2 regions of the Mesorhizobium sp. ArgA1 genome follow, and region 2 is predicted to be linked to the other one. Evidence: predicted binding sites of a transcription regulator. Region 2 holds the regulator's gene; the other holds the start of a gene.
What was found. Region 2 encodes PhoB, which activates phosphate uptake and scavenging genes when phosphate is short. Its sites were predicted from a motif close to TGTCATNNANCTGTCAT; they were not measured.
Positions count from the first base shown of each region.

Region 1: ACWGTI_RS20655 (RNA degradosome polyphosphate kinase) is a predicted target of PhoB. The motif match lies at 12,401-12,417, and genes of this name have one in related genera.

Region 1 covers NZ_JBSKBQ010000009.1:204,064-219,486, forward strand. The annotation lists gene ACWGTI_RS20585 (TetR/AcrR family transcriptional regulator) at 1-120, opposite strand, end outside; gene ACWGTI_RS20590 (crotonase/enoyl-CoA hydratase family protein) at 204-1,064, shown strand; gene ACWGTI_RS20595 (cupredoxin domain-containing protein) at 1,061-1,369, opposite strand; partial or broken gene ACWGTI_RS20600 (DUF4142 domain-containing protein) at 1,380-1,903, opposite strand; gene ACWGTI_RS20605 (RNA polymerase sigma factor) at 2,015-2,710, opposite strand; gene ACWGTI_RS20610 (HPP family protein) at 2,813-3,892, opposite strand; gene ACWGTI_RS20615 (cystathionine beta-lyase) at 4,134-5,303, opposite strand; gene ACWGTI_RS20620 (amino acid ABC transporter substrate-binding protein) at 5,775-6,803, shown strand; gene ACWGTI_RS20625 (amino acid ABC transporter permease) at 6,866-8,053, shown strand; gene ACWGTI_RS20630 (amino acid ABC transporter permease) at 8,058-9,215, shown strand; gene ACWGTI_RS20635 (amino acid ABC transporter ATP-binding protein) at 9,237-10,040, shown strand; gene ACWGTI_RS20640 (TIGR02117 family protein) at 10,143-10,808, shown strand; gene ACWGTI_RS20645 (FAD-dependent monooxygenase) at 10,837-12,072, opposite strand; gene ACWGTI_RS20650 (zinc-finger domain-containing protein) at 12,092-12,337, opposite strand; gene ACWGTI_RS20655 (RNA degradosome polyphosphate kinase) at 12,575-14,776, shown strand; gene ppx (exopolyphosphatase) at 14,776-15,423, shown strand, end outside.
Region 2 covers NZ_JBSKBQ010000001.1:1,310,722-1,326,144, forward strand. The annotation lists gene ACWGTI_RS06410 (hypothetical protein) at 1-58, shown strand, start outside; gene ACWGTI_RS06415 (YMGG-like glycine zipper-containing protein) at 142-384, shown strand; gene ACWGTI_RS06420 (CHASE domain-containing protein) at 424-2,070, opposite strand; gene ACWGTI_RS06425 (ATP-binding cassette domain-containing protein) at 2,227-3,030, opposite strand; gene ACWGTI_RS06430 (sugar ABC transporter permease) at 3,044-4,360, opposite strand; gene xylF (D-xylose ABC transporter substrate-binding protein) at 4,503-5,543, opposite strand; gene ACWGTI_RS06440 (ROK family protein) at 5,814-7,055, shown strand; gene phoB (phosphate regulon transcriptional regulator PhoB) at 7,056-7,745, opposite strand; gene phoU (phosphate signaling complex protein PhoU) at 7,762-8,466, opposite strand; gene pstB (phosphate ABC transporter ATP-binding protein PstB) at 8,508-9,332, opposite strand; gene pstA (phosphate ABC transporter permease PstA) at 9,350-10,666, opposite strand; gene pstC (phosphate ABC transporter permease subunit PstC) at 10,663-12,123, opposite strand; gene ACWGTI_RS06470 (substrate-binding domain-containing protein) at 12,220-13,248, opposite strand; gene ACWGTI_RS06475 (PAS domain-containing protein) at 13,744-15,423, opposite strand, start outside.

The sequences.
Region 1 (15,423 bases), on a different contig from region 2:
GGTGAGCCCGGCTTTTTCAGCCACGGCATCGACGCTGACACGGCCGATCCCTTCGGCATAGAACAGCCTCGTTGCGGCATCGACAATGCGTTTACGGGTGGGGATCGGCGCTTCGCTCATTCATAAAGTATACCGACTAGTGAATATACATACAATCGAAAGCCTGATCCTTTCCGATGACAAATGCAGGAAAGGGAAGAGACATGACCGAGCTTGTGCTTACCGAGGCCCGCAACGGGATCGCCATCCTCACACTCAATCGCCCCCAAAAACTCAACGCCTTGAATTATGCGTTGATCGATCGTTTGCTTGTGCTCCTGGATGCGATGGAGACAGACGATGCCATTCGCGCCATCATCCTCACCGGAGCAGGAGAGCGCGCCTTTTCCGCAGGCGGCGACATCCATGAATTCTCGGGCAGCGTGGCCAATGGCGCTGATGTCGCCTTGGGCGATTTCGTCATGCGCGGACAGCGTCTAACGGCAAGGCTGGAAGCCTTCCGCAAGCCGGTTATCGCCGCAGTCAACGGAATTGCGTTCGGCGGCGGCTGCGAAATCACTGAGGCCGTGCCACTCGCCATCGCCAGCGACCGCGCCTTGTTCGCCAAGCCGGAGATCAACCTCGCAATGCCGCCTGCCTTCGGCGGCACGCAGCGGTTGCCGAGGCTGGCCGGCCGCAAACGGGCGCTGGAGTTGCTGTTGACCGGCGATTGGTTTCCGCCGCGCGCCCTCGAACTCGGCTTGGTCAACGAGGTGGTGCCGCATGAGCAGCTGATACCGGCCGCGCACGATCTCGCTCGACGCATCGTCAGACACTCGCCGGCAGCAATTGCCTCGATTCTCACCGCAGTGGCGCGCGGCCTCAACCAAAGCATAGCGGAGGGTTTGTTGGTCGAGGCCGAGCAGTTTGCCCGCATGGCCTCGACAGCCGATCTGCGCGAAGGGCTGGATGCCTGGATCCAGCGCCGAGAGCCAGGCCATGACGGCTCGTGGACGCATATCACGCGGCCGGACGAGGCGAGGCGGGTCGCGCCGGAGCACGACCTGCCTGCAGGATCGCGTTAAGGCGACACTGTCAGATGCCCTTTCATATTGGGGTGAAAGCGGCAGAAATAGTCGACGGTGTCGGCTGCCGTCAGCGTGCGGCTGGCCGTCTTCTTGGGCAGAATCATCACCTCCCAACCGCCTTTGACCGTCGCCGTGTGGGTGAACGCGTCCTTGTTCACCCACTCAATCGTGTCGCCAACCTTAGCCTCGACATTCGTCGGCGAGAACGCCAGCTTGTCGATGGTGACCTGGATGGTTTCGGCTTGCACCGGGACGATAACGATGGTGAGCGCCACTGCAATCCACAGAAGTCGTTTCGACATGCTCCTGCTCTTACTTCAGCATGCCGGCGACATGTTCGGCATGCTGTTCGTGGCCCTGGAATATCTTCAGGCCGGTCTCCAGCAGGCTCTTCAACTCGGCATTCTGAGCCGACGGGATCAGCAGGGTTTCTAGCGCTCCATTGACCTGCTTGTGGTAAGCAACCTCGTTCTCGACATAGGCCTTGTCGAATTCGGCGCCCTCAAGCTTGGCGAGCTTGGCCCGTTCGTCGGCGGCCGCCTTGGCCAGCGCCTGGCTGGTGGCATTGTCCTCAGGCGTGACATTCAGTTTTTGACCAGGTCGAGCGCCTGAACGTTCACGGCTTCGTGGTCGCGCACCATGTCGTTGGCAAAATCGACAACCTCTTTGGTCTTCGACTTCTCGATCGCCTGCTTGGCGGCTTCGATATCGATTATACCGGCGGTATAAGCGATATGGGCTATCTGCGGATCGGTCGGTTTGTCGGCCGCCTGCGCCAGTGGCGTGACGCCGATGAGGAGCAGGGTGGCGAGGGCAATGGTCTGTCGGGTAAACATGGCATCTCCTTGGCCCGGATCCGAATGGCAGCGGGCTTCATCTGGATTGACGATGATTGGATGCCGCGGGGCGCGAAACGTTCCCAGAAAAGGGTGCCTGGCTCGGCCACCTCAGTCCTTGAAACCAAGCCTTTTCATGACCGTCTCGGTCCGCCGCTGGCACCGCCTGCCGGCGAAGGGGAAGGCATCGAGCAGCACCGGGCCGATCTCGTCGTCCAGCGCCTTGCGCAAAAGCGCGCGGGCGCGGTGCAGCCTGGTCTTGACAGTCTCTGGCTTGACGCCGAGAAGATCAGCAGTCTCCTCAATGCTCAGCCCTTCGATGACACGCGCCACGAAGACGGTGCGGTAAACGTCGGGAAGGCTATCGGTCGCCCGTTCGACAAGCCCGAGAATCTGCCGCTGCGCCATTGTCCGCTCCGGGTCGTCGCCTGAGTTCCAATCACTTGCGTTCAAAGGGAAGCGGATGATCTGCGCTTCCGGATTTTCTGGCATCGGCACCAGGCGCTTGGACTTGCGCAGCCGGCCCAGCGCCTCGTTGATGACGATGCGCGACAGCCAAGTCGACAGCAAGGCATCGCCGCGGAAGGCGCCGAGACTGGCGAACGCCCGGACATAAGCCTCTTGAACGGTGTGCTCGGCCTCCGCGTCGTTGCGCACTACGCCGCGGGCGATACGGTAAAGACGCCGGTTATGCGCCTTGATAATGGAGCGGAAGGCGCCGGCCTCGCGCGCCATCGCCCGGCGCACCAGCGCCATGTCGCCTGACACAGTGTCGGATGCCGCGGCTTGTATTGCAAACTTGGTCATCGTTGCCGGACCTCCAGACAGATGCTTGGCCTGGACATTGGACTCGCAGGCCAGAGAAAGGTTCCCGGCTTGTTTCTGTCAGTCTGCCTAAAGCCGCCTATACTAGGCCGCTGCCAGTCCCTTGTCTGCCGCCTGCACCCGCGCCGCTGCGGCCAGGAGATCGGTCTGCGTGATCAGGCCGAGGATGCGCCGCTCGCTGTCGACGATGACCACGGCATGGCTGCGACCGTCGGTGAGTACGGGAAGCAGGCTCATCGCCGGTGTGTCGGGCGAGGCGGTGCCCGCCTTCGACATCACACCCTTCACTGTATCCGTGGCTTGTGTCAGTTCGCGCAGGCCGACGGCGCCGGCAAGCCTTGCCTGAGCGTCGACCACCGGCAAGGTACGGATGTTGTGATCGAGGAGTTGCTGCCGCGCCTCATCGGCCGAAGCCTGTTCAGGCACCGACACCACATCGCGGGACATAATGTCGGCGCAAAGCAACGTCCGGTGCGAGCGTACCATCGCCTGCAGTTCGACCTGGCGCAGCAGCCGTTCGAGATCGCCACGGTCGATGTCGAAGGTCTCGTCCAATGTGCTGAGTGCGGCATCGACGTCCTCGGGTCGGAAGCCCACGCGCTGCACGGCCGGCGGGTCTGCCGTTCCGTGGCTGTTGGCGGCAGGCGCGGGCCTGTGCGGGTAGCTGCGTCGCGACAGCCTGTGGAACCCGTAGCCGAGCGCCACCAGCACCATCGAGTTCAGCGCCACCGGCACGAAGGGAAACAGGAAGCCGGCGCTGGTCACGGCCGGTCCGCCGAGCACCGCCGTAAGCGCCGCTGCTCCGCCCGGCGGATGCAGGCAGCGCCCGATCGACATGGTGGCGATCGCCAGCGCCACGGCGATGCCGGCGGCCAGGACAGGCTCGTGCACGAAATGCGCCACGATCACGCCGACCAGCGCGGATAGAGTATTGCCGCCGATGATCGACCACGGCTGCGCCAGCGGGCTCGCCGGCACGGCGAAAAGCAACACCGCCGACGCGCCCATCGGGGCCACCAGCAGCGGCACATGCGGGCCGCTGCCCAACACCAGCCCACCAATCGCGCCGGTCAGCGCGATCCCGATCATCGCGCCGATACAGGCGATGATGCGCTCGCGCAGCGTCGCGCCTGCGAGAATGGGAACAAAGAGACGAAAGGCCATGGCAAGCTCGGGAATAGCGGAAAGTACGGCTCGAAGCGCTCTGCAATGACGCTCGACTGTCGACTTTGAAAGTCAAACCAATCCGGAAAAGCGCGTATTGGGGAAATAACATTGCGCGCGATCAGGCAATGAGCGGCTTTGCGACATCGGGCGTCTCATAAGCCTCGTGGCCAGTCTTTTCAGTCCCCAGTCTTTTCAGCCCCTTGTGCCGGTTTGCGGATTCAGCGCGGCAGGCTGCCGCTCAGGCAACTGCGGCAGCGGCCAGCCCGCGAAGAATGTCGGCCTTGAGGTCCTCGACATCCTCGAGCCCGATCTGCAGCCGGATCAGCGGCCCGTCATACGGGCCCTTGGCGACGATGCGGTCGCCGAGGAAGACCGGCACGGCAAGGCTCTCATAGCCGCCCCAGGAATAGCCGAGGCCGAAGATATTCAGTGCATCGAGGAATGCATGCTGCTGCTTCTGGCCGCCGCCCTTGAGAACGATGGAAAAGATGCCACTCGAGCCGGAAAAGTCGCGCTTCCACACGGCATGGTCGGGATGGCTGGGGAGCGCGGGGTGCAGCACGCGCGCAACGCCGGGTTGGCCTTCCAGCCAGGCGGCGATGGCAAGCGCGCTCTTCTGGTGGTGATCGAGCCGCACGCCCATCGTGCGCAGGCCGCGCAGCACCTGGTAGACGTCGTCTGGGCCGGCGCAGCAGCCCATCGTGTAGAACGTCTCGCAAAGCTGCTTCCAGCAGTCGGCATTGGCCGACACCGTGCCCAGCAGCACGTCGGAATGGCCGGCCGGGTACTTTGTCGCCGCATGGATCGAGATATCGACGCCATGGTCGAGCGGGCGGAAATAGAGCGGCGTCGCCCAGGTGTTGTCCATCATGACGATGGCGCCGGCCGCGTGCGCTGCCTTGGCGATGGCCGGCACATCCTGCACCTCGAAGGTGTTTGAGGCCGGCGATTCCGTGAGCACGACCTTGGTGTTGGGCTTGATCAGCTTGGCGATGCCGGCGCTGGCATGCGGGTCGTAATACTCGACCTCGACGCCGAGCCGCTTCAGCATCGTGTCGGCGAAATTGCGCGTCGGGTGATAGACCGAATCGACGATCAGGACGTGATCGCCCGCCGACAGGAAAGCCAGCAATGGGATCGTCACCGCCGCCAGGCCCGACGGCACGATTATGGTGCCGGCCGAGCCTTCCAGCGCGTCGATCGCATGCGCCAGTGCGTCGGTGGTCGGCGTACCGCGCGTGCCGTAGGTGTATTTCTGGCTGCGCGCCGCCATCGTCGCCGCGTTGGGGTAAAGCACGGTCGAGGCATGCACGACCGGTGGATTGACGAAGCCGAAATAGTCATGCGGGTTGTTGCCGGAATGGGCAAGCCGCGTGTTGGTGCCCAGTTCGCTGCCGTCTGTCGCCATGGTTCGCCGCCTGTCAAAGGATGTCAGGAGATCAGCCATAAAGCGGTGGCAAAGCCCGCGCAACAGCCGTGGACCCGCCAAGCGGTGGGGTTTACATGGGCCAATCCATCGCGGTTCGCGCCTCCAACAAAGCATCGCTATAGTGACGGCGGAGTCTGTCGCGAGCTATAGACTTGTGCGGCTGCTTCTTTGATTGATTTGTTTGCACGGGTTGCCGATTTCCTGGTGCTCTTGTGCGCATTTCAGGCATTCGCGGCAATTGGTTTTCAAAGCTGTCGTGAATCGGTCATTTCCCTTGACCTCACAGGAATAATCGCCTTCGATGCAGTTCGTGAATGGGAGGGGCCGGGCGTCGGTTACGACGCGGGGTTCCGGAATGCACCGGATGGGAGCCGGGTTCACACGGGAAAAAGATCAGGATTTGCCTGAGGATCAGGGTTTACCTGAAAAACAGAAAAGGGTCTGTGGGTTATGAAACACATTGCAATTGGCATCCTTGGAGTCGCCGCTCTCGGATTTATGGCGTCGGCCGCGTCGGCGACAACGCTCGACACCGTCAAGTCGAAGGGCTTCATCCAGTGCGGTGTCTCGACTGGTCTGGCCGGTTTCTCGGCGCCTGACGACAAGGGCGACTGGAAAGGCATCGATGCTGATTTCTGCCGCGCTGTCGCGGCTGCCGTCTTCGGCGACGGCACCAAGGTCAAGTTCACCCCGCTCAGCGCCAAGGAGCGCTTTACCGCCTTGCAGTCGGGCGAGATCGATATCCTGTCGCGCAACACCACCTGGACCATCAACCGCGATACCGCGCTTGGCCTGAACTTCATCGGCGTCACCTATTATGACGGCCAGGGCTTCATGATCAACGCCAAGAAGCTGCCGGGCGTCAATTCGGCGCTGCAGCTTTCGGGCGCGGCGGTCTGCGTGCAGAGCGGCACCACGACCGAGCTCAACCTCGCCGACTACTTCAAGGCGAACAAGATGGAGTACAATCCGGTCGTCTTCGAAAAGCTGGAAGAGGTCAACGCCGCCTATGACGCCGGCCGCTGCGACGTCTACACCACCGACCAGTCGGGTCTCTACGGCATCCGCCTGACGCTCAGTGCGCCAGCCGATCATGTCGTGCTGCCCGAGATCATCTCCAAGGAGCCGCTCGGTCCGGCAGTGCGCCAGGGTGACGACCAGTGGTACCACATCGTCAAGTGGACCTACTTCGCGCTGTTGCAGGCGGAGGAACTGGGCATCACCCAGGCCAATGTCGAGGAACTGAAGACCTCGGATAATCCGGAGATCAAGCGCGTGCTCGGTCAGGAAGCCGAAACCAAGATCGGCACCGACCTCGGCGTGAGCAATGACTGGGTCGTCAACATCGTCAAGGCCGTGGGCAATTATGGCGAGATGTTCGAGCGCAATGTCGGCACCGGCAGCCCGCTGAAGATCGCGCGCGGCATCAATGCGCTGTGGACCAAGGGCGGCCTGCAATACGCTCCACCGATCCGCTGATCGAAATGTGATCCGGAAGGCAGATCGTCTGCCTTCCGGTTTCTCTTTCCAGGGATGGTCCAATGGCGTCGCAGGAAGTTCTTCGCGAGGAGCCGAGCCGAGGTTCCTTCATCAACGATCCAAAAGTCCGCGGGATTTTTTTCCAGGCGGTGGTTGTCATCTTGCTGGTGGCGGGCGTCTGGTGGATCGTCCACAACGTTATCGAGAATCTGCAGCGCCTGCATATCGCTTCCGGGTTCAGCTTCCTGAAAAACCGCGCCGGGTTCGACATCCCAGTCAGGCCAATCGCTTATACCTCGGACTCGACCTATGGCGATGCCATCATTGTCGGGCTGATCAACACCATCATCGTCGCCGTTGCCGGCATCGTCACCGCGACCATCATCGGCTTTGTCGTCGGTATCGGCCGCTTGTCGCGAAACTGGCTGATTCGCAAGATCTGCACCGTTTATGTTGAGGTGTTCCGCAATATCCCGCCGCTGCTGGTGATTTTCTTCTGGTATTCGGGCGTGCTGGCGGTGCTGCCGGCGCCTCGCGACAGTTTCAATTTGCCGTTCGGCTCTTTCCTCAACCAGCGCGGTTTCTATTTTCCACGGGCGATCTGGGGCGAAGGTTCCTGGCTGATCTTCGTCGCTTTGCTTGTCGGCATCGCCATGGCGTGGTTCGTAGCCCGCACGGCGCGCCAGCGGCAAATGGCGACCGGCCAGCAATTCCCGGTGTTGTGGACTTCGCTGGCGCTGATCGTCGGCCTGCCATTGCTGGCCTACGCACTGAGCGGCTTTCCGCTGAGCTTCGATTTTCCCAAACAATCGACCTTCAACCTGACCGGCGGCTTCCAGATCGGACCCGAGTTCCTGTCGCTCTATCTGGCGCTGTCATTCTACACGGCTTCCTTCATTGCCGAGATCGTGCGCGCCGGCATCCTCGGCGTCAGCAAGGGCCAGACCGAGGCCGCTGGCGCGCTTGGGCTGCGGCCGGGATCGATCCTGCGGCTTGTCGTCGTTCCTCAGGCCATGCGCATCGTCATCCCGCCGCTGACCAGTCAGTATCTCAACCTGACCAAGAACTCGTCACTGGCCATTGCCATCGGCTACCCGGACCTGACGGCAATCGCCGGCACTGTGCTGAACCAGACCGGCCAGGCGGTCGAGGGCGTGCTGATCATGATGGTCGTCTACCTCATAATCAGCCTGGTGACCTCGGCAGTCATGAATGTGGTCAACGCCAGGATGGCGCTGGTGGAGAGGTAAGGCCATGCAGGAACATGATACCTCCTGGGTACGCACCGAAATGGCACTGGCGCAACAGGCGCCGGCCGGAGTGCGGGGGCCTTTGGCCTGGGTTCGCAAGAACCTGGTCGGTTCGGTGGGCGACGTTATCCTGACTGTACTGGCAATTGCGCTGGTGGTGATGATCGTGCCGCCCATCATCAATTGGGCCTTCATCAACGCCCAATGGGTGGGGCCGGATCGCACGGTATGTGCCACGGCAGCGCAAGGCGGCATCCAGCCGGACGGCTGGTCCGGCGCCTGCTGGGCCTTCGTCAACGCCAAGTTCGGTCAGTTGATGCTTGGCCGTTATCCGATCGAAGAACGCTGGCGGCCGATCCTGGTCGCCATCCTGTTCGTGGCGCTGCTGGTGCCGCTGCTGATCCCACGCGTGCCGCGCAAGGGATTGAACGCCATTCTTCTGTTCCTGGTGCTGCCGATCGTCGCCTTCGTGCTGCTGGTTGGCGGTATGTTTGGCCTGCCCCATGTCGAGACGCAGCTGTGGGGTGGGTTGCTGGTGACGCTCAGCCTGTCCTTTGTCGGTATTGCCGTGTCGCTGCCGATGGGGATCGTGCTGGCGCTCGGCCGACGCTCCAAGATGCCGATCGTCAAGACGCTGTGCGTGATCTTCATCGAGTTCGTTCGCGGCATCCCGCTGATCACAGTTCTATTCTTCGCCAGCGTCATGCTGCCGCTGTTCCTGCCTGCGGGCGTTTCCTTCGACAAATACCTCCGGGCGTTGATCGGTGTGTCGTTGTTTGCCGCTGCCTACATGGCCGAAGTGATACGCGGTGGTCTGCAGGCGATCCCCAAGGGTCAGTACGAGGGCGCGGATTCACTTGGCCTCGGCTACTGGCAGAAGATGACGCTGATCGTACTGCCGCAAGCGCTGAAGCTGGTCATTCCCGGCATCGTCAACACCTTCATAGGCATGTTCAAGGACACCAGCCTGGTGATCATCATCTCGATGTTCGACCTGCTTGGCGTCGTCAAGCAGAACTTCGCGGACGCCAATTGGGCGACGCCGCAGACCGCGAGATCTGGCCTCATCTTCGCAGCCTTCGTCTTCTGGCTGTTCTGCTTCGGCATGTCGCGCTATTCGATGTACACGGAACGCCGGCTCGACACCGGCCACAAACGCTAAGAACAAAAAGGGGAACCTGCCATGGCCATAGAAAACGCCGTCAGCGCCGAAGAGATCAAGGTCGACGCCAAGAAGATGCACATCTCGGCTACCGATGTCGCCATCGACATCATCGGCATGCACAAATGGTATGGCGAGTTCCATGTGCTGAAGGACATCAACCTGAAGGTGATGCGTGGCGAGCGCATCGTCATCTGCGGTCCTTCTGGCTCCGGCAAGTCGACCATGATCCGCTGCATCAACCGGCTGGAGGAACACCAGAAGGGAAAGATCATCGTCGACGGCAAGGAACTGACCAACGATCTCAAAAAGATCGACGAGGTGCGCCGCGAGGTCGGCATGGTGTTCCAGCACTTCAACCTGTTCCCGCACCTGACCATCCTGGAGAACTGCACGCTGGCGCCGATCTGGGTGCGCAAGACGCCGAAGAAGCAGGCCGAGGAAATCGCCATGCATTTCCTCAAGCGCGTGAAAATCCCGGAGCAGGCCAACAAATATCCGGGCCAGCTGTCGGGCGGCCAGCAGCAGCGCGTGGCGATCGCGCGTTCGCTGTGCATGAACCCGCGCATCATGCTGTTCGACGAGCCGACCTCGGCGCTTGATCCCGAAATGATCAAGGAAGTGCTGGAGACGATGGTGGGCCTTGCCGAGGAAGGCATGACCATGCTGTGCGTCACCCACGAGATGGGCTTTGCCCGCAAGGTCGCCAACCGGGTGATCTTCATGGATCAGGGCCAGATCGTCGAACAGAACACGCCGGCCGAGTTCTTCGACCATCCGCGCCATGAGCGCACGAAGCTCTTCTTGTCACAGATCCTGCACTGAGCATTTTCATCCAAACCAGAAGAGCCCGGCCGCAATGCGGCCGGGCTTTTTTGCTATCTGGCGCCGGACGATGACGTCGGGACACCGCAAAGCCGCCACCGCATGAGAAAAGCCCTGCGTTTCCTGGCCATGCTGGTTGTCGCGGTCGTGCTCGCCGCAACACTCGGCACTTTGGTGCCGCGCCCGCTCTGGCCGGCGGCGGCTGCGGGTGAGGGCACGCGCCACATTCTGGTGCTGAAGAACCCGATCCACACCGACATCGCCATTCCCGTCGATGATGCCGTGCGCCAGCGTTTTCGTTTTCTGGTCGATGCCGGCATCCCGGCGGACGCTCCCGAGGTGCGCTACATCGTCTTTGGCTGGGGTGGCCGCGCCTTCTATCTGGAGACGCCGAGCTGGTCTGAGCTGAAAGCAGTGCCAGTGCTCAAAGCGCTGACCCTGGATGCCTCGGTCATGCATGTAGATATCGCGGGCGCCATCGCCGAACCGCACCCAGATGTCACCGGCTTCGACATTGATGAGAAGCGTTTTGCGGCACTGCTCGATTACATCGACGCGAGTTTCCAGCAAGGGCCGAACGGTCCGGTCGTCATCGAGAATGCAGCCTATTCCAGCTTCGATCGCTTCTACGAGGCGAACGGCCATTTCAACGCACTGGTCGGCTGCAACACCTGGACAGCGGCGGGCCTGCGCACCGCCGGCCTGCGCACCGGCTGGTGGAACCCGCTACCGGCCTCGCTCGGCCTGTCGATGCGGTTGTATAACTAGCTGAAAACGATAGACATCCCGGCGACGTCTAGCGCCGGATGATTTTCTGCGGCTCCCAGCCGTAGAGCCAGTCGAGATCGGCCGCGAGCTTTTCGGGCGAGCGCATGGACAGGAACAGGTTGCGGGCGGCAGCCACCGGGCCCCAGGCATGCCAGGCCAGGCGGTTGACGGCGCCGCGACGTGCGGCTTTGGCGACCCGCGGCCGCCGCAGGTTTTCCCAGATCTGAAGACTCCTCGCCGGATCGGCAGGGAAATCGGCGATGACGTCAGCCAGCGTCACGGCATCTTCGATCGCCATGGCCGCACCTTGTGCCGCGAACGGCGTCATCGCATGCGCGGCGTCGCCGATCAGGGCGATGCCTTGCGGGCTCGTCCACCGCGTTTGTTCGACGGTATGGATCGGAAACGCCGTCCAGGGGCCGGCCAGCGCCACAAGCTTCGCCAGGCCCGGCGCTGTGCCGCGCGTGGCGCCGTCGAGAACAGCTGGGTCGGCACGGCCCGACCAGCCTTCGGCAATACGCTCGCCCTTGGTGAAGGCTGCGAGATTGAAGGCGCGACCTTCGCTGACGGGATAGGCGACCATGTGGAAGCCGGGATGCAAGAACGTGGTGACGCAGTCGGTGGCGGCGATGGTGGCAAAGGCTTCTCCGGCGGCACCCTCGGCCGCAACTGTTGCTCGCCAAGCGAGTTCGCCCGAGAAACGGCTTTTGCCGAAAGCCGGTTCCTTACTCGTAAGCTGCGCCCTAACCGATGACCAGACGCCATCGGCGCCGACCAGCAGCCGGCCGCGCGCCTCGATCGCGCGGCCATCCGCCTCGGCGGTCACCGCAACATCTTGCGCGTTGACGGCGATACCTGTGACCCGCGCGCCGGTGACGAGCTCAATCCCAGGCTGTTCTGCGACTTGCGCCAGCAGTGCCGCCTGCAGATCGGCGCGGTGGGCGACAAGATACGGCGCCTGCCAGCGCGCTTCGGCCGCTTGCCCAAGTGGCACCCGCGCCAGTTCGCGCAGCGTCGCCGCGTCCTTCAGCACCACCGCTTCCGGCCGCAACGCCGTCGGCAGCAGCCGGTCGAGCACGCCGAGTTTTCGAAGAATGCCTGTTGCGTTGGGCGAAAGCTGGATGCCGGCGCCGGCCGCTTCGAGCCGCGACGCCTGTTCCAACAGTTTTATCGGATAACCGCGTCCGGCGAAGGCGAGGGCTGCCGTCAACCCGGCGACGCCGGCCCCGGCGATTATGACCTGCCGGGACCTGACGTCTTCCATCGCGCTTTGCCGCGGAAGATCAGGCGGCCTGGTCGATATAGAGGCAGCCGGGCGGCTCGGTTTCCGTCGCCTTCAGCTTCGCCGAATGGCGGTAGAGCGTCGAGCAATAGGGGCAGACCTTTTCATTGTCGTCGCCCATGTCGAGAAACACGTGTGGATGATCGAAGGGTGGGTTGGCACCGGTGCACATGAATTCCCTGACACCGATGTCGATCGCCGGATGGCCGGCATCGTTCTGGAAATGGGGAATGGAACCGCCTGCCATCATCGTCTCCTTAACGCAGTCTCGTCTGCATCTGGATCATAACAGCTCTGTTTGCAAGATCGATGAAATGAAACTGTCGCAAAAGGCTGGCAGAGGATAAGTTGAGCCGGTTAAGCGCATGACCCCGGAAGCCGAGCGATTCCGCGACGGATCACGCGTCACAAATTGATGTTAGAGCGTCCGTGGCCATCTCGGCATATGCGGTGCTCCCAAAGGAACGGTTGCAGGCAGGAAACCATGAATGAACTGAAGCCGGTGCAGAGCGAATTCATCAATGTCGAGGTGGCGAGCCCGGAGGGCGGCAACCCCGACCGTTTCGTCAATCGCGAATTCTCCTGGCTGCAGTTCAACCGGCGCGTTCTCGAGGAATCGCAGAACGAGCACCACCCGCTGCTCGAGCGTGTCCGTTTCCTGTCGATCTCGGCCGCCAATCTCGATGAATTCTTCATGGTCCGCGTCGCTGGTCTTGCCGGCCAGGTGCGCGAAGGCATTGCGCTGAAGAGCCCCGACGGGCGCACGCCCGAGCAGCAACTCGAACAGCTTTTGCGCGAGGTCGAGCGGCTGCAGGAGGACCAGCAGAACAGCCTGTCGGCGCTGATGCTGCTGCTCAACAAGGAAGGTATTGAGAGCATCACCCGCGATGCACTGACCAAGGATGAGAAGGTCTGGCTGGAGGACCATTTCCAGGACCAGGTATTCCCGGTGCTGACCCCGCTGTCGATCGACCCGGCGCATCCCTTCCCGTTCATTCCCAATCTCGGCTTCTCGATGGCATTGCAATTGCGTCACCGCAAGAATGGCGAGGAGATGAGCGCGCTTCTGCGCCTGCCGGTGGCGCTGAAGCGCTTCATCCGCCTGCCCGACCGCAAGCAGCACGTTCGCTTCATTCCGCTCGAGGAGGCGGTCGGCCTCTATATCGGCAAGCTGTTCCCCGGCTATGAGGTCAAGGGCTCCGGCACCTTCCGCATCATCCGGGACAGCGATATCGAGGTCGAGGAGGAGTCCGAGGACCTTGTGCGCCTGTTCGAGACGGCGCTGAAGCGCCGCCGCCGCGGTTCGGTCATCCGCATCGAATTCGACAAGCTGATGCCCGGCGAGTTGCGCGATTTCGTTGCCGGCGAGCTTGGCGTCTCTTCGAGCCGCATCAGCGTTTTGACCGGCCCGCTGGCGCTCAGCCAGATTTCCGAGATCGTCGCCGTGCCGCGCGACGACCTCAAGTTCAGGCCCTACAATCCGCGCTTTCCCGAGCGCATCCGCGAGCATGGCGGCGATTGTTTCGCGGCCATCCGCGAGAAGGACATCGTCGTCCACCACCCCTACGAATCCTTCGACGTGGTGGTGCAGTTCCTGCGCCAGGCGATGGCCGATCCGGAAGTGGTGGCGATCAAGCAGACGCTCTACCGCACCTCCAACGACAGCCCGATCGTGCGCGCGCTGGTCGATGCCGCCGAGGCCGGCAAGTCGGTGACCGCCCTGGTTGAGCTCAAGGCGCGCTTCGACGAGGAAGCCAACATCCGCTGGGCGCGCGATCTCGAGCGCGCCGGCGTTCAGGTCGTGTTTGGCTTCCTCGAACTGAAGACGCACGCGAAAATGTCGCTGGTGGTGCGGCGGGAAGACGGCAAGCTGCGCAACTATGTGCATCTGGGCACCGGCAACTATCATCCGGTCACCGCGCGCATCTACACCGACCTGTCCTTCTTCACCACCGATCCGACGATTGCCCGCGACGTCGCCCAGTTGTTCAACTTCATCACCGGTTATGCCGAGCCGACCGACGAGATGCGGATCGCGATCTCGCCGTTTACGCTGCGCAGCCGCATCCTGAAGCACATTGCCGATGAGATCGCCTATGCCCTGGCTGGCCGGCCGGCGCGCATCTGGATGAAGATGAATGCGCTCGTCGATCCCAACATCATCGACGCGCTCTATGACGCCAGCCGCGCCGGCGTCGAGGTCGACCTCGTCGTGCGCGGCATCTGCTGCCTGCGGCCGCAGGTGCCGGGCCTGTCGGAAAACATCAGGGTCAAGTCGATCGTCGGCCGTTTCCTCGAACACAGTCGCATCTACTGCTTCGGCAACGGCCATGGCCTGCCCTCAGACGAGGCGATCGTCTACATCTCCTCGGCCGACCTGATGCCGCGCAATCTCGACCGCCGCGTCGAGACCATGGTGCCGATCACCAATCCAACTGTGCATGAACAGATACTTGGCCAGATCATGCTGGGCAACATCATGGACAACCAGCAAAGTTTCGACGTATTGGCTGACGGAACCTCCCGGCGCGTGGTGCTGGAGGAGGGTGAGGAACCGTTCAACGCGCAGGAATATTTCATGACCAATCCTAGCCTGTCCGGACGGGGCGATGCGCTGAAGTCGCATGCGCCCAAGCGCATCGCGCAGTTCAAGCGCCGCAAGAAAAACGCTGCAGCGTCCGGCTGATGATTGCAACTTCCCAGGGCCGGCTTCAGGATCGCCGACCGCTGTCCGTCATCGACATCGGCTCGAACTCGATCCGCCTTGTCATCTATGAAGGCCTGGCGCGTTCGCCGACCACGCTGTTCAACGAAAAGATGCTGGCCGGCCTCGGCCGCGGCATCGTTTCGACCGGCAAGCTCGATCCCGAGGCGGTAACGCGCTCGATGGAGGAGTTTCGGCGGTTCCGCGCCCTTTCGGATCAAGTCGGCGCCGAGCATATATATGTGCTGGCCACCGCCGCCGCTCGCGAGGCGGTCAACGGCCCCGACTTCATTCACCGCGCCGAAGACGTGCTCAAGACCGAGATCCGGGTGCTGAGCGGCCGCCAGGAAGCCCACTATTCGGCGCTCGGCGTCATTTCCGGCTTCCACCCGGCCAACGGCATTGCCGGCGACCTTGGCGGCGGCAGCCTCGAACTGATCGACGTCAACGGTGAGGCGATCGGCGACGGCATCACGCTGCCGCTCGGCGGCCTGCGCCTGCAGGACATGGCGAAGAACTCGCTTGCCCAGGCGGCAAAGATCACGCGCGAGGAACTGGCGCGGGCGAAGCTCTTGAAGGGCGGGCAGGGCAGGGCCTTCTATGCGGTCGGCGGCACCTGGCGAAATCTC
Region 2 (15,423 bases):
CGTCGTGGTTGCGTCGAATGGGACGCGCCCCGAAAAAGACTATCTTCACCAACAATAAGTTCGAGCGGGCAAAAGCCGGTATTTCATGCTAAATGGCGGCTGGAGCTTACTAAAGTGAGGACGAAAGTGAGGAGAGACTCAATGCGGAAATTGATTATTGCCATGGTTGCAGTGGTCGCCGTCAGCGGCTGCAGCACGACCGAGCAGGACGTTGGTGTCGGAACGTTGGTTGGCGCCGGCGTCGGCGGCCTGGTTGGCGGCGGCAAGGGTGCGCTCATCGGCGCAGCCGTTGGTGCTGGTTCCGGTCTGCTGGTGCGCAACCTGCGCAATGGCTATTGCCAGTATCGCGACAATCGCGGCCGGCTCTACACCGCTCGCTGCTGATCCGCTTCAAAAGCGCCAAACAATCGAGACGGAGACCGGTCAGCCGGTCTCCGTTTGTTTGCCTGTATCAGGCGGCGGAATCCTGATTTCCACCGTAAGCCCGTCGGCGCGAAAATTCCGGCTGATCGTGCCGCGTAATTCGCGCGTGACATTGAGATCGATCAGCTTGGTGCCGAAGCCGGTCTTGGCCGGCGCTTCGAGTTGCTTCTGCCCGGCCTCGCGCCAATTCAGGACCAGCATTCTGTCGGGCCCACGCCCCTGGAACGACCAGTCGACCTTCAGCGCGCCAACCGAATTGCCGGCCTCGCCATATTTCAGCGCATTCGTCGCCAGTTCATGGAAGGTAAGGCCAAGCGCCTGCGTCGTCGTCTCGTCGAGCAGCACCTGAGGCCCTGACAATATTCCGTCGGGAAGCTCCTTGCCGAACACCTGGCCAAGCTCGATGCGCAAGAGGTCGCCAAGGTCGGCTTTCTGCCAGCGCGAGCGCGTCAGCATGTCCTGGGAAGCCGCCATTGCCTGCAGGCGGGCCGAGAACGAGGACGAGAACTCCTTTACGTCGGTGGCATGCGCTGCCGTCTGGCGCGCGATCGCCAGCACCCGCGTGATAGAATTCTTGATCCGATGCTTCATCTCCTGCAGCATCAGATCCTTTTCGAGCAGGCTCTTTTCCGTCGTCTCGTGCAACAGCGACTTGGCGTCATAGGCGCGCTCCTGGTAGCGGGCCACCAGTGCGATGGCGCCGGCCAGGAGCAGCCCGAACAGGCCGAGCATCACCGGAATGGCGCGCGAAGACGGCTGCGAGAAAGCGCTGGTCGGCCGAAACAGCACCGTCCACGGCCGGCCGGCGACGATGATCTTGCGCGTCACCAACAGCCTGTCGCCAAAGCTCGCAACCGGCGGCGTTTCCGACTGGAACAGAAGATTGCCGGCGTCGACCTTGCCGTCATAGACCTCGGTGTTGACCGGCAGCAGCGGTGTGCGGCTGAGCGCCGTCTGGAACAAGTCGCGAGCGCGGAAAGCGGCGTAGAGAAAGCCTGATGTCGACGACCTGGACGCGTTGATGCCATCCGGCGCGGTTTCGACATTGAGCCTGACGAAGACCAGGAAGCCGGTAAAGGTCTGCGCCGCGCCGGTGCCCTGGCCGAGTTGAACCAGACCGCTTGCATGCTGTGCGTCATCGGCCATCGCCTTTTCGATCGCTTCGCGCCGCACCGGTTCGGTGAACATGTCGTAGCCGATGGTCGACTCGTTGGCAGGATCGAGCGGCTCGAACAGCACGACGGGCGTGCGCCAGGACTGCGCCGTGTCTGGATAGACAGTGTGGGGCACGCCGCGGTCGCGCAACATGTCGCGCTCGACCGCCGCTTCATCGCCGGCTTTGGCCAGCCTGAGATAACCGATGCCGCGCATGCCGGCGAAATTGGTGTCGAGGTCGAGCGCGCCGAAGAAGGCCTTGAACTCACTTCGCGAAATCTCGCCATTGCGAGCGTCAAACAGGGCCTGGGTCGAGCGCAGCAGCGAAAGATGCAGGTCGATGCGGCTTTCGATACGGTTGAGCGCATCGTCGGCCGTCGCCTCGAATTTGATCCGCGCCGCCTCCTGGGTGGCGAAGTAGGCGAAGCCCGCCATCGTCAGGCTGATAAGCGCGACGGCAATGAAGGCGACGATCGGGAAAAACTTCTTCAAAGGATGCTGCGGCCCATGTATCTGGAACCTTTATGGCATGTCACCGCGCCAACACAATGGCGAGGCCAAACCATCGTGACAGCTGGCACATCATGGTCCAGATATTAGCCGGCTTATCGATCGCGCATCGCAGAACAGCCGAAGATGGCGCATGTCTCAGGCGGCGATCTTCAGCGCGCCCGGCCCGGGAATGGCGCCAGGCGGGCATTTGCCGAGGATGATCATGCCGAGCACCTCGTCCTGGGTGACATCGGTGGTGCGCGCGGTGCCTACGACCTGGCCGTTCTTCATCACGCAGACGCGGTCGGCAAGCTCGAACACGTCATGGATGTCGTGGCTGATCAGGAAGATGCCGATGCCGTCGGATTTGAGCTGCTTGACCAGCTCGCCGACCTGCGCCGTTTCCTGCGGCCCAAGTGCCGCCGTCGGTTCATCCATGATCAGGATGCGGGCGTTGAACAGGATGGCGCGCGCGATCGCCACCGACTGGCGCTGGCCGCCCGACAGCTTGACCACCGGCTCCTTGAAGCGCTGGAAACGCGGGTTGAGCCGGCCCATCACCTTGCGCGCCTCGGCTTCCATGGCGACATCGTCGAGCGTGCCCCAGCCGGTCATCAGCTCACGGCCGAGGAAGAGGTTGGCGGCGGCGTCGACATTGTCGGCCAGCGCCAGCGTCTGGTAGATGGTCTCGATACCGTATTTCTTGGCGTCGCGCGGGTTGGAGATCGAAGCCTCCTGGCCGTTGACGAAGATCTGCCCGGCATCGCGCTTGTAGGCGCCCGACAGGATCTTGATCAGCGTCGATTTGCCGGCGCCGTTGTGGCCGAGCAGCGCCACGACCTCGCCCGGGAAAAGATCGATGGATGCATCGTCGACGGCGCGGATGCCGCCGAAGGCGATCGAGATGTTGCGCATGTCGATCAGCGCTGTGCCGGTGTTTGCGGAGGCAGTCTTTTCCATGATCGTTCTCCTCCTAAACGCGCTTGCGGTAGACGGTGTCGAGAAACACCGCGACCACCAGCACTGCGCCGACGACGATACTCTGCAGCGGCGAGTCGACGCCGAGAAGCACCATGCCGGACTGCAGCGACTGCATCAAAAGCGCGCCCAGCATGGCGCCGATCACGGTTCCCGAACCGCCGGCCAGCGACGTGCCGCCGATGACGGCGGCGGCGATGACCAGCAACTCGTCCAGCGTGCCCAGTGCGTTGGTCGCGGAATTCAGCCTGGCCGACGAGATGGCAGCGGCGATCGTAGCCAGCACGCCCATGATCATGAACACCTTCATGGTGACCCAGCGTGTGTTGATGCCGGCGAGGTTGGCGGCTTCCGGGTTGCCGCCAATGGCAAAGACATAGCGGCCGAAACGCGTGCGTTTGGTGATGAAGGTCATGACGATGCCCACCATCACAGCCATCAGCACCGGAATGGCGATGCCATGGGCGATGAACAGCCCGCCTTCGGGAATGGCGATGTTGTTGGCCTCCGCATACCGCTTCACGATACCGACCGGCCATGGATAGGAATTGGCAACCCACACCGCGCCCAGGATGGCTGCGCAGGTCACAGTGCCTATCAGCGTCTCGGCCCAGATCGGTCGCAGCGGAAAGCGGAAACGCTTGCGCTGTCGGCGCCCGTTGAACAGCGCGAACACCACGGCAAGGCAGGCGACGATGCCGACGACCCAGCTCCAGGTCGCGCCGATCGATCCGGCGGGACCGCCACCCATCAGCTGGAAGGTGGCATCGAGCGGGGCCACGGTCTGGCCGCTGGTCACCCACCAGGCCGCACCGCGCCAGACCAGCAGGCCGCCGAGCGTGACGATGAAGGCCGGCACTTCGAGATAGGCGATGATAAAACCCTGGAAGGCGCCGATGAGAAGGCCGAGCGCCAGGCCGATCGCCAGCGCCAGCACCCAGATCCAGGGATTGCCAAGCTCAAGCCCGACAAAACGCACCAGGAAATGCACCTGCGCGAAGCCCATGACCATGCCGATCACCCCTTCGGCCGATCCAACCGACAGATCGATGTTGCGCATGACGATGACCAGCACCATGCCGGAGGCCATGATGGCGACCGCTGATGTCTGGACCGACAGGTTCCACAGATTTCGCGGTGTCAGAAAAAGACCGCCCGACAGGATGTGCAGGCCGACCCAGATGACCACCAGCGCGCCGACCATGCCGAGCATGCGGGTGTCGATCTCCGTCGCCTTCAGGAAGCGCGCGACCGCGCCGAGTTCCGACGCGCGCGCGGTGTCGGCCTGCGAAGTCGAGGTCGTGTCGGTCATGATGTCCTCCCAGCGGCTTGCCGTCTGACGCGGATGCCGGACCACAGCCTAGAAGTTAGCCGCCCGCGGCGGAAACACAAATTGCCTTGAAAAAACGCCGCGGCCTGTCAGCCGCGGCGTTACTCTACTTGAAGTCGGCAGATCAGTTGCAGGCAGCGACGCTGCCGGCGGCGACACCCGCGCAGACTTCGTCCTTCTTGATCCAGCCGGCGTCGATGACGACGTTGAGGTTGTCCTTGGTGATGGCAACCGGGGTCAGGAACAGCGACTTGACGGTGTTGCCGCCAGGCGTGGTGAAGTCCTTGGCTCCGGCAATGTCGCCGGTCTTCTTGCCGTCGGCGAGCTGCGAGGCGATCTCGGCGGCGTTCTTGCCGAGTTCGCGCGCATCCTTCCACACCGACACGGTCTGCGTGCCGAGCGCGATGCGGTTCAGCGCGGCATGGTCGCCGTCCTGGCCCGAGACCGGGACGGTTCCGGCCAGGCCCTGCGCCGTCAGCGCGGCGACGACGCCGCCGGCGGTACCGTCATTGGCCGCGACCACGGCATCGACCTTGTTGTCGTTGGCGGTCAGGAACTGTTCCATGTTCTTCTGGGCGTTGGCCGGCAGCCAGCCATCCGTGTAGGCCTCGCCGACATTCTTGACCTTGCCGGAATCGATGGCTTCCTTGAGCACTTCCATCGAGCCCGAGAACAGGAAATCGGCATTCGGGTCGGAACCCGACCCCTTGATGAAGACGTAGTTGCCTTCAGGCTTCGCCTTGAACACTTCGCGGGCCTGCATGCGGCCGACTTCCTTGTTGTCGAAGGTCAGGTAGAAGACGTCCTTGTTCTCGATCAGGCGATCATAGCCGACGACCGGGATGCCTTCATCCAGCGCCTTCTGCACCGCCGGGCCGATGGCCGAGGCGTCCTGCGCCAGGATGATCAGCGAGTTGGCGCCCTGCGAGATCAGGCTTTCGACGTCGGTCAACTGCTTGCCGGGATTGGACTGCGCGTCGGCGGAAATGTACTTGTCGCCGGCCGCCTCGATCGCCGCCTTCATCGCCGCTTCGTCGGTCTTCCAGCGCTCTTCCTGGAAGTTCGACCACGACACGCCGATGACCTTGTCCTTCGCCTGCGCGACCGACACCAGCGTCAGCGACATGGCGACACCCGCCAGCATGGCGGCTGCAAATCTGTTCATGATAATCCTCCCTGCGCCGCGCGCGGCGCGACAAAACTGGCCCGAAGGCCGGCACACAGAGGCTCTATTTTTTCGAGCCTCGAAAAAATACTGGTCCAACGGCGAGACCCTGTCAACATCGATTCTGATGGAATCTGATGGCCTCAGTGAATTTTTTCGGGACTCGCAATAAACAATGACAGCGCGGCCTGCTTCTGCCAATATTTGCTGGTGTCACCGACCGCCCTCACTATCATGAGGCGGGAGGAGGACCGGGAGGAAACAAAAAAGATGTCGGTTGGAATCCGCCACGACGATCTGCGCCGTCGCAACCGTGCGATGGTGATTTCGGCCGTGCGCCGGGCCGGCCAGCCGTCGCGCACCGAGATCGCGGCGACCACTGGCCTCAGCCATTCGACCATATCGGCAATCTCGTCCGACCTGATTGCGGAAGGCATCCTGGCCGAGAGCAAGCCAGGCGAGACCGGCGCGCTGAAACGCGGCCGGCCGCAAGTCGGCCTGGGCCTCAATCCGGAAGCGGCGGCGGTGATGACCGTGGTGCTGTCGCTTAATTTCCTTTCCGTCACTGTCATCGACTATGCCGGCCAGGTGGTCGCCGAGGAGCAGCGCCGGCTGGATACGTTGACCATGCCGCGCGACGAGCTGATCGGCGAATGCACGGCAATCGTGCGGCGGCGGCTCGAGGACCCCGACCTCGATGTCCAGAGCATCGCCCGCATCGCCATGGGCATCCAGGGCATCACCGATTCGCAGGCGCGCGCCATGCTGTGGTCGCCGATCACGCCGCTGACAGACATTGCATTCGCCGACATACTGGAAGCGGAATTCGGCATACAGGCCACCATGGAAAATGATTGCAACATGATGGCGGTGGCGCTGCAATGGCGCCAGCCTGAGCGCTATCGCGATGATTTCATCGCCATCCTGCTCTCGCACGGCATCGGCATGGGGCTGGTGCTGAAGGGCGAGCTGTTCACCGGCACCCATTCGTCGGGCGGCGAGTTCGGCCACATGATCCATCGGCCCGGCGGCGCGCTGTGCCGCTGCGGGCGGCGCGGCTGCGTCGAGGCTTATGCCGGCAACTACGCCATCTGGCGCAGCGCCAAAATGATGAGCGAGGATGCCGAACCGGTCGATGTCGGCGACGCCGACATGCGGGCGTTGGCTGCACGTGCCCGCGAGACCGATGGCCCCGAGCGCGAAGCCTACCGCAAGGCCGGCGAGGCGCTCGGCTTCGGCCTCGGCAGCCTGTTCGCGCTGATCGATCCGGCACCGGTCGCGATGGTCGGCGTCAGCGCCGCCGCCTTCGACCTGATCGAGCCGGCGCTGCGCGGGGCGATCGCCCAGACCGCCGGCGGCCAGCACTCGAAATCGATCTCTTTCGACACCGAGCCGAACGAATTGCCGCTGATCCGCGAAGGCTGCGCCATGCGCGCGCTGACCTTTGTCGACCAGGAGATTTTCGCGCCGGGCGTGCAGGCGCGAGCGGGCGCTGGAAAGAGCGTTGCCTGATCAGTCTTCCCTGATCGCATACCCCGCGCCACGGATGGTGCGGATCACATCCGGCATGCGGCCATTGTTGACAGCTTTGCGCAGGCGCCCGACATGCACGTCGACCGTGCGCTCGTCGATATAGATCGTCTCGCCCCAGACATTGTCGAGCAACTGGCTGCGCGAGAACACCCGGCCGGGGTGGCGCATCATGAATTCGAGCAGCCGGAACTCGGTCGGCCCCAGCCGTATCTCGCTCTTCTTGCGGTAGACGCGGTGCGACTCGCGGTCGAGCACGATGTCGCCGACCTTGAGCACGCTGGACAGAACTTCGGGCTTGGCGCGGCGCAGCAGCGCCTTCACCCGCGCCATGAACTCCGGCGTCGAGAACGGCTTGACCAGATAGTCGTCGGCGCCGGTGGACAGGCCGCGCACGCGGTCGCTCTCTTCGCCGCGCGCGGTCAGCATGATGATCGGCAGCCGCTCGGTCTCTGGCCGCATCCTGAGCCGGCGGCAGAGCTCGATGCCCGACACCGCCGGCACCATCCAGTCGAGCACCAAGAGATCCGGCACGTTTTCCTGCAGCCGGATTTCGGCCTCGTCGCCGCGTGTCACCACCTCGACCTGGTAGCCTTCGGATTCGAGGTTGTAGCGGAGCAGCACGCCCAGCGGCTCCTCATCCTCCACGACCATGATGCGTGGCGCAATCATCAGCAGTTCACCTTTATCAGGGCGATGTGGCCATCGCCGTTTCGTCCTGCTTCGGGCGATTGGCGGGCAATTGCTGGCCGGTCAGCACATAATACGCATTTTCGGCAATGTTGGTGACATGATCGCCGATGCGCTCCAGGTTCTTGGCGCAGAACAGGAGATGCGTGCAGGCCGTGATGTTGCGTGGGTCTTCCATCATGTAGGTCAAAAGCTCGCGGAACACCGAGGTGTATTTGACGTCGATGCGCTCGTCGTCATTCCTGAGCTTCGCCAGCGCTGCCGCGTCTGCCGCAGCATATTCCTCGACAACCCCCTGCACCTGGATCAGCACCAGCTGCGCCATCGCATCGATGGAATGCGACAGGTCGCGCGGCGTGACGCTCAAGCCGACGGTGCCGACACGCTTGGCGATGTTCTTGGCGAGATCGCCGATGCGTTCGAGGTCTCCGGCCATGCGGATCGAGCCGACCACGGCGCGCAGATCGTTGGCCATCGGCTGGCGTTTGGCGATCAGCGTGATGGCGCGGTCGTCGAGTTCGCGCTGGCGCGCGTCCATGATGGCGTCGTCGGAAACGACGCGCTGCGCCAGCGCATTGTCCGAAGTGAGCAGCGCCTTGGTCGAGCCGCTCACCATCGAGCCGGCCAGATCGCCCATGTCGCGGATCAGCTTGCTGATCTGCCCCAGTTCTTCATCGAAGGATGCGACGGTATGTTCACCCATGATCCTGGTCCTCGTGCCTGAAAATTCAACCGCTGGACGGCTCAGCCGAAGCGGCCGGTAATGTAGTCCTGGGTGCGCTTGTCGTCGGGGTTGGTGAACATCTTGTCGGTGGCGCCCTCCTCGACCAGGTAGCCGAGATGGAACATCGCCGTGCGCTGCGACACGCGCGCCGCCTGCTGCATCGAGTGCGTGACGATGACGATCGTGTAGTTCTGGCGCAGTTCGTCGATCAACTCCTCGACGCGGGCGGTGGCGATCGGGTCGAGCGCCGAGCAGGGCTCGTCCATCAGGATCACTTCCGGCGACACGGCGATGGCGCGCGCGATGCACAGACGCTGCTGCTGACCGCCGGACAGGCCGGTGCCGGGCTCCTGCAGGCGGTCCTTGACCTCGTTCCAGATCGCCGCCTTCTTCAGGCTGGATTCGACGATCTGGTCCATGTCGGACTTGCGCTTGGCCAGCCCATGGATGCGCGGACCGTAGGCGACGTTTTCGTAGATCGACTTCGGGAACGGATTGGGCTTCTGGAACACCATGCCGACACGGGCGCGCAGTTCGACGACGTCGATGCTCTTGTCGTAGATGTCGTCTTCGTCCAGCGTGATCTTGCCGGTCACCCGCGCCGAATCGATGGTGTCGTTCATGCGGTTGAGGCAGCGCAGGAAGGTCGACTTGCCGCAGCCGGACGGGCCGATCAGCGCCGTCACCTGGTTCTGTCGGACGTCGAGGTTGACGTCGAACAGCGCCTGCTTCTCGCCGTAGAACACGCCGACCTTGTCGCCGCGCATCTTGATGACTTCGTTCGACTTGGCGTTCATTTTGTCGCCCACTGCGTTTTCAAGGGACTGTTCGGTCATGATGTTCATACCAAATTGCCTTTTTTCTACCAGCGCCGCTCGAACCGGCGCCGAAGCACGATCGCGGTGATGTTCATGGCCATGAGGAAGACGAGCAGGATGATGATGGCGCCGGACATGCGCTCGACAAAGGCGCGTTCGGCCTCGTTTGCCCACATGTAGATCTGCACCGGCAGCGCGGTCGCCGGATCGAAAGGCGTCTTCGGATAGTCGGCGACGAAGGCGACCATGCCGATCAGAAGCAGCGGCGCTGTTTCGCCGAGCGCACGCGCCAGGCCGATGATGGTGCCGGTCAGGATGCCGGGGGCGGCAAGCGGCAGTATGTGCTGGAACACCATCTGCATCTTCGAGGCGCCAAGGCCAAGCGCTGCCGAGCGGATCGACGGCGGCACCGCTGCAAGGGCGGCGCGCGTCGCGATGATGATGGTCGGCAGCGTCATCAGGGTGAGCACCAGGCCGCCGACGAAGGCGGCCGAGCGCGGCATGCCGAGGAAGTTGATGAACACCGCGAGGCCAAGCAGGCCGAAGACGATCGATGGCACCGCCGCCAGATTGTTGATGTTGACTTCGATCAGGTCGGTAAAGCGGTTCTTCTTGGCAAATTCCTCGAGATAGATCGATGCGGCGACGCCGATCGGCAGCGCCAGGAGAAGCACGATCACCATCATGTAGAACGAGCCGATGATGGCCACGCCCATGCCCGACGTCTCAGGCCGGCTGGAGGCGCCATAGGTGAAAAGGCCGGTGTTGAAATGTTCGGCCATCGCGCCGTCGGTCTTGAGCTTGTTCATCCACTCGATCTGCTGGTCGGAGACCTTGCGGCGCGCCTCCTCGACGCCGAGATCGATCTGGCCCTTGAAGGCCGAGTCGAGATTGGCCGCCGCCAGTATATTGACGTCGCGCGTCGTGCCGATCACTGACGGATCGGCCATGACGATGTCGCGCAGCTGGACGCGGGCGCCTTCCGACAGGAAGCCCTTGAGCTTCAGCATCATCGGCTTGTTGGCCGGATCGATGCCGAGCTTGGCGACCAGCGCGCTGTCGGCAAGCTTGGGATAGTTCGCCTTGATCAGCACGCTCGGATCGGTGGCGCGCTTGTTCGACGGGTCAATGACCTTCTCGTCAAAAGTGATCGGCAGCGTCACCGTCGTCTGCCAGAAGGCCGTGTAGCCTTTCGAGACGATGGTGATCAGCATGATGGCCAGGAAGGCCAGGCCGACCGAGATCGCAATCATACCGTAGATGCGGAACCGGCGTTCGGCGGCATAGCGCGCCTTCAGCCCGATGTCGCGGCGCGGACGCGCAACCGCACCCGCCATCGTGTCCAGGGGAATGTCGGTCATTCGTACTGCTCCCGGTACTTGCGCACGATGTAGAGGGCGACGATGTTCATCACCAGCGTCAACGCGAACAGCGTCAGGCCGAGCGCGAAGGCGACCAGCGTCTGCGGCGAGTTGAACTCGAGGTCGCCGGTCAGCTGGTTGACGATCTTGACGGTGATGGTCGTCATCGCCTCGAATGGATTGGCGGTGAGATTGGCGGCAACGCCGGCCGCCAGCACGACAATCATCGTCTCGCCGATGGCGCGCGACGCCGTCAACAGGATGGCGCCGACGATGCCGGGAAGTGCGGCCGGCAGGATCACCCGCTTGATCGTCTCGGAGCGCGTCGCGCCGAGGCCGAGCGAGCCGTCACGCATGGCGCGCGGCACCGCGGTGATGATGTCGTCGGACAGCGAGGACACGACCGGGATCAGCATCACGCCCATCACCAGGCCGGCGGTGAAGATGCTCTGGCCCTGGATGAAGGGCGAACCGCCGGTGAGTGCCGCCGACAGGTCGCGCAGGAACGGTCCGAGCGTGACCACGGCGAAGATGCCGTAGACGATGGTCGGGATGCCGGCCAGCAGTTCCAGCGCCGGCTTGACCACCGAACGTACGCTGCGCGAGGCATATTCGGACATGTAGACCGCCGACATCAGCCCGACCGGCACGGCCACCACCAGGGCGACGGCGGCGATGTAGAGCGTGCCGGCGAGCAGCGGGATCAGGCCGAACTGGCCCTGGCTGCCGCCGGAGCCGGCGGCGGCGAAACGCGGATCCCACACGGTGCCGAAGAAGAAGCTCATCGGCGACACGCTTTCGAAGAAGGTGATGGTCTGGAACAGCATCGACAGCACGATGCCGACCGTGGTCAGGATGGCGATGGTCGACGCCGCGAGCAGCCCCCACAGCATCAGCCTCTCGACATTGTTGCGCGCCCTGGCGCGCGGCGCGATCTGCCGCAGCGCATAGAAGGCGCCTGCGACAGACAAGGCCAAGGTGACGACGGCGCCGAACAGGCCGAGCCTGTCCTGGACCGTGTTCGCATCGGCGGCGATCGGGATCATGTAATCCTGCGTATCGCTGGCCAGCGCCACGCCCTTGGCGATGAGCAGCGGCTGCAATTCAGTGAAGGTGGCGGGAAGCGGCGTGGCGGCATCGAGCCGGCGCAGGCCCTTGGCGAGGCTCTTCACCAAGCTGACGTCGAGCGCTTCGCTGGCGACCTTGGAGTCGACAGTGCGCTCGGGCAGGGCGGCGTGGATGTGCCGGTCAAGATAAAAGGACGAGCCGATGTCCCAGACGGCGAGCAGCAGGACGGCAGGCAGGACGGCGAGCAGAAAGGCCCACCAGCCGTGATAGTGGGCGCGCGAATGCGGCTTTACCTTGCCGGTATCGTGCGCCGCGGCGCGCTGGCGGCCGATCACGAAGGCGACCACGCCGATGACAACGACTATGGCGAGTACGAGCAAGGACGACATCACCCACCCCTGGGAAAGTTCAGATCGCCGCCGCCGTTGCGGCAAGCGGCGAAATCAGGGCGCGGATTTGGTCCGCGCCCCGATCCGGTCAGTCGATTACATGGTCTTTCCGGCGGCGAAGGCGTCGCGCTGGCTCTGACGCTCGGCGTCGGGAGCCGAAACCAGGCCGTACTGCGCGAGCGGGCTTTCCGGGCCGATCATCTGGTCGTCAAGGAAGAACTCGACATATTCCTTGAGGCCGGGGACGACGCCGAGATGCGCCTTCTTGACGTAGAAGAACAGCGGGCGCGACACCGGGTAGGTGCCGTCGGCGATCGTCTCGGTCGAAGGCACGATGCCTTTCACGGTGGCGACCTTCAGCTTGTCGGCATTGTTCTCGTAGAAGGCGAGGCCGAACACGCCGACGCCGGTCTTGTTGGAGTCGATGCGGGCGAGCGTCTCGGTGTAGTCGCCGTCGATGTCGACAGCCTTGCCGTCCTTGCGGATGGCGATACAGGTCTTGCCGATTTCCTTGTCGTCGGCGATGCCGGTGGCCTTCAGGGCGTCCTTGTCGCAGCCGGCGTCGAGCAGCTTGGTCTCGAACACTTCGCGGGTGCCGTGCTTTTCACCTGGGATGTAGGCGGCGATATCCCAGTCGGGCAGCTTCGGGTTGACCTGGCTCCACTTGGTGTTCGGATTGTCGACGAGCTTACCGTCAACGACCAGCTTGGCGGCGAGCGCCTTGTAGATGTCGGCCGGAACCAGCGCCCAATCCGGGCCCTTGATGTCGGTGGCGAAGACGATGCCGTCATAGCCGATGCGGACTTCCTGGACTTCCTTGACGCCGGCGTCGGCGCAGGACTTCAGTTCGTCCTTCTTGATCGGACGCGAGGAGTTGGCGATGTCGATGGTGTCTTCGCCGACGCCCTTGCAGAATTCCTTGATGCCGGCGCCGCTGCCGCCGGACTCGACCACCGGGGTCTTGAAGTTGGTGAAGGTTTCGCCGAACTGCTCGGCGACGATCTTGGCGTAGGGTAGCACGGTCGACGAACCGGCGACCTGGATCTGGTCGCGCGCGGCGGCGACACCCGACGATGCGGCGAGCGCAAGCGCCACGGCCGACGCCGTAACGAGGAATTTCTTCATGTGGCCTGCTCCTGTTCGGAATATGGTCTCTCGGCGCCCTCTTCAGCCGGCGCCCGCTGAGGCCAATAGCCTTCGATTATTACAGTCGCATGACAGTTTCGTGTCAGCCCGGTAACGCCGGATGGACGCACCGAAGGCTGCAGCCGGCCGGCCTCTTCCCGAGAGCCGCAGTTTGCCGCTGGAATCATAAGCTTGCGGGATTTTGCGCCGGCATTTGTCCCGGCAGATCGCAGGCTGCGATGCCGAGAAAGAAAAACCGGACGGGAGCGCGTTGCCCATGGCCAGAGCGTATCTTGGCCGAGCCATCGCCAAAAACAGGTCCGTTGGGGTAGATTTCGACGCTGTTTCTTTGTCGGCGGTCGCTTGCTCCCGCCCGTAACTGAATGAGCGGTTTCGTTGCCGCCATTTTCCCGACTGGGCGCAAGCTTTGATATGGTGCGATCGCACCATATCCCTGAACGTCGCGGCGCCGCCGAATCCCGGCGCCGATATCAGCTAGCCGGCGTCTCGTTGGGCTTCGCTCGCGATGCCGACCCAGCGTTCGACCTTTTCGAGCAACGCCTTCGGGCTGATCGGCTTGGGCAGATAGTCATCCATGCCGGCTTCCAGGCAGCGTTCGCGATCGCCCTTCAAGGCATGCGCGGTGACGCCGACGATCGGGATATGCGTGCCGCTCTCCTCCTCCAGCCGGCGAATCGCGGCGGTGGCTTCGAGCCCGTTCATCTCCGGCATCGAGACGTCCATCAGGATCATGCGCGGATTGAGGCGGCCAAACGCGTCGAGCGCCTTGCGGCCATTGCCGACGATCTCGAAGCTATAGCCGGTTTCACCGAGGATCTGGGTGAACACCATCTGGTTCACCTCATTGTCCTCGGCAACGAGGATGTCGAGCCCGCGCTCGTTGCCGACCGCCCGGGCGCGGGCGCGCACCGGCGGCGGATGCAACTGCGCCCGCTCGGATGCGGCCCGTGCCGGCGGCGTCGGCACCGGCTGCACCATCGCCTGGCCGGAGCTGCCGCTTGCTGCTTGTTCCTCACGGCCATCTGTCGTGCCGTGGCGATGGCGCTGAATGGTCGCGACCAGCGTCTCCAGCAGCACCGAGGAGCGCGCCGGCTTGATCAGCTGCGCGTCGATGCCGAGGTCGCGGTAACCGGTGTTGGCGAGCGACTGGTCGACCGAGGTCAGCATGATGATCGGCGTGTCGGCCAGCCCTGCGGTGTTGCGCACGATGCGCGCCATTTCGGCGCCGCTCATCCCCGGCATCTGGTAGTCGAGCACGACGCAGTCGACCGGCACGCCATAGGCAGCCGCGGCGACCAGCACCTTCAGCCCTTCGGCACCGCTTTCGGCGGCGCAGGAATCGAACGTCCACGACACCATCTGCTCGGTCAGGATCGAGCGGTTGACGGCATTGTCGTCGACAATCAGCACCCGCGCGCCGGTGACGTCCACGGGCATGATGCGCTGCCCCGTCTGCTGGCCGGCCCTGGGCAGCGTAACGGTGAACCAGAAGGTCGAGCCCTTGCCCTCAGAGCTCTCGACACCGATCTCGCCGCCCATCAGCTCGACAAGCCGCGAGGTGATGGCAAGGCCTAGGCCGGTGCCCTCATGGCGCCTAGTCGACGAGGTATCGACCTGATTGAACTTTTCGAAGACGGCCTTCAGCTTGTCCTCCGGAATGCCGATGCCGGTATCGGTGACCGAGATGGTGAACCTGGTTCCGGTCGCAACCCTTGTCCCCGTGACATCGACCAGCACATGGCCTTCGTCGGTGAACTTCACCGCATTGCCGAGCAGATTGGTGACGATCTGCCTGAAGCGGCCGACATCGCCGATGAACAGGCTTTCCAGGCCCGGCTCGACGCGCACGATCAGTTCGAGATCCTTCTCCTTGGCGCGTGTCGATACCAATGTCGCCACATCCTCGATCGCCTCGGGCAGGTTGAACGGCGCCGGGTCGAGTACGAGCTGGCCGGCATCGATCTTGGAGAAATCCAGGATGTCGTTGATGATGGTCAAAAGCGCGTTGCCCGACTTGACGATGATGTCGGTGAACGTCTTCTGCTTGGGGTCGAGGTCGGATTTAGCGAGCAGCTCGGCCATGCCCAGCACGCCGTTCATCGGCGTGCGGATCTCGTGGCTCATATTGGCCAGGAATTCCGACTTGGCGCGGTC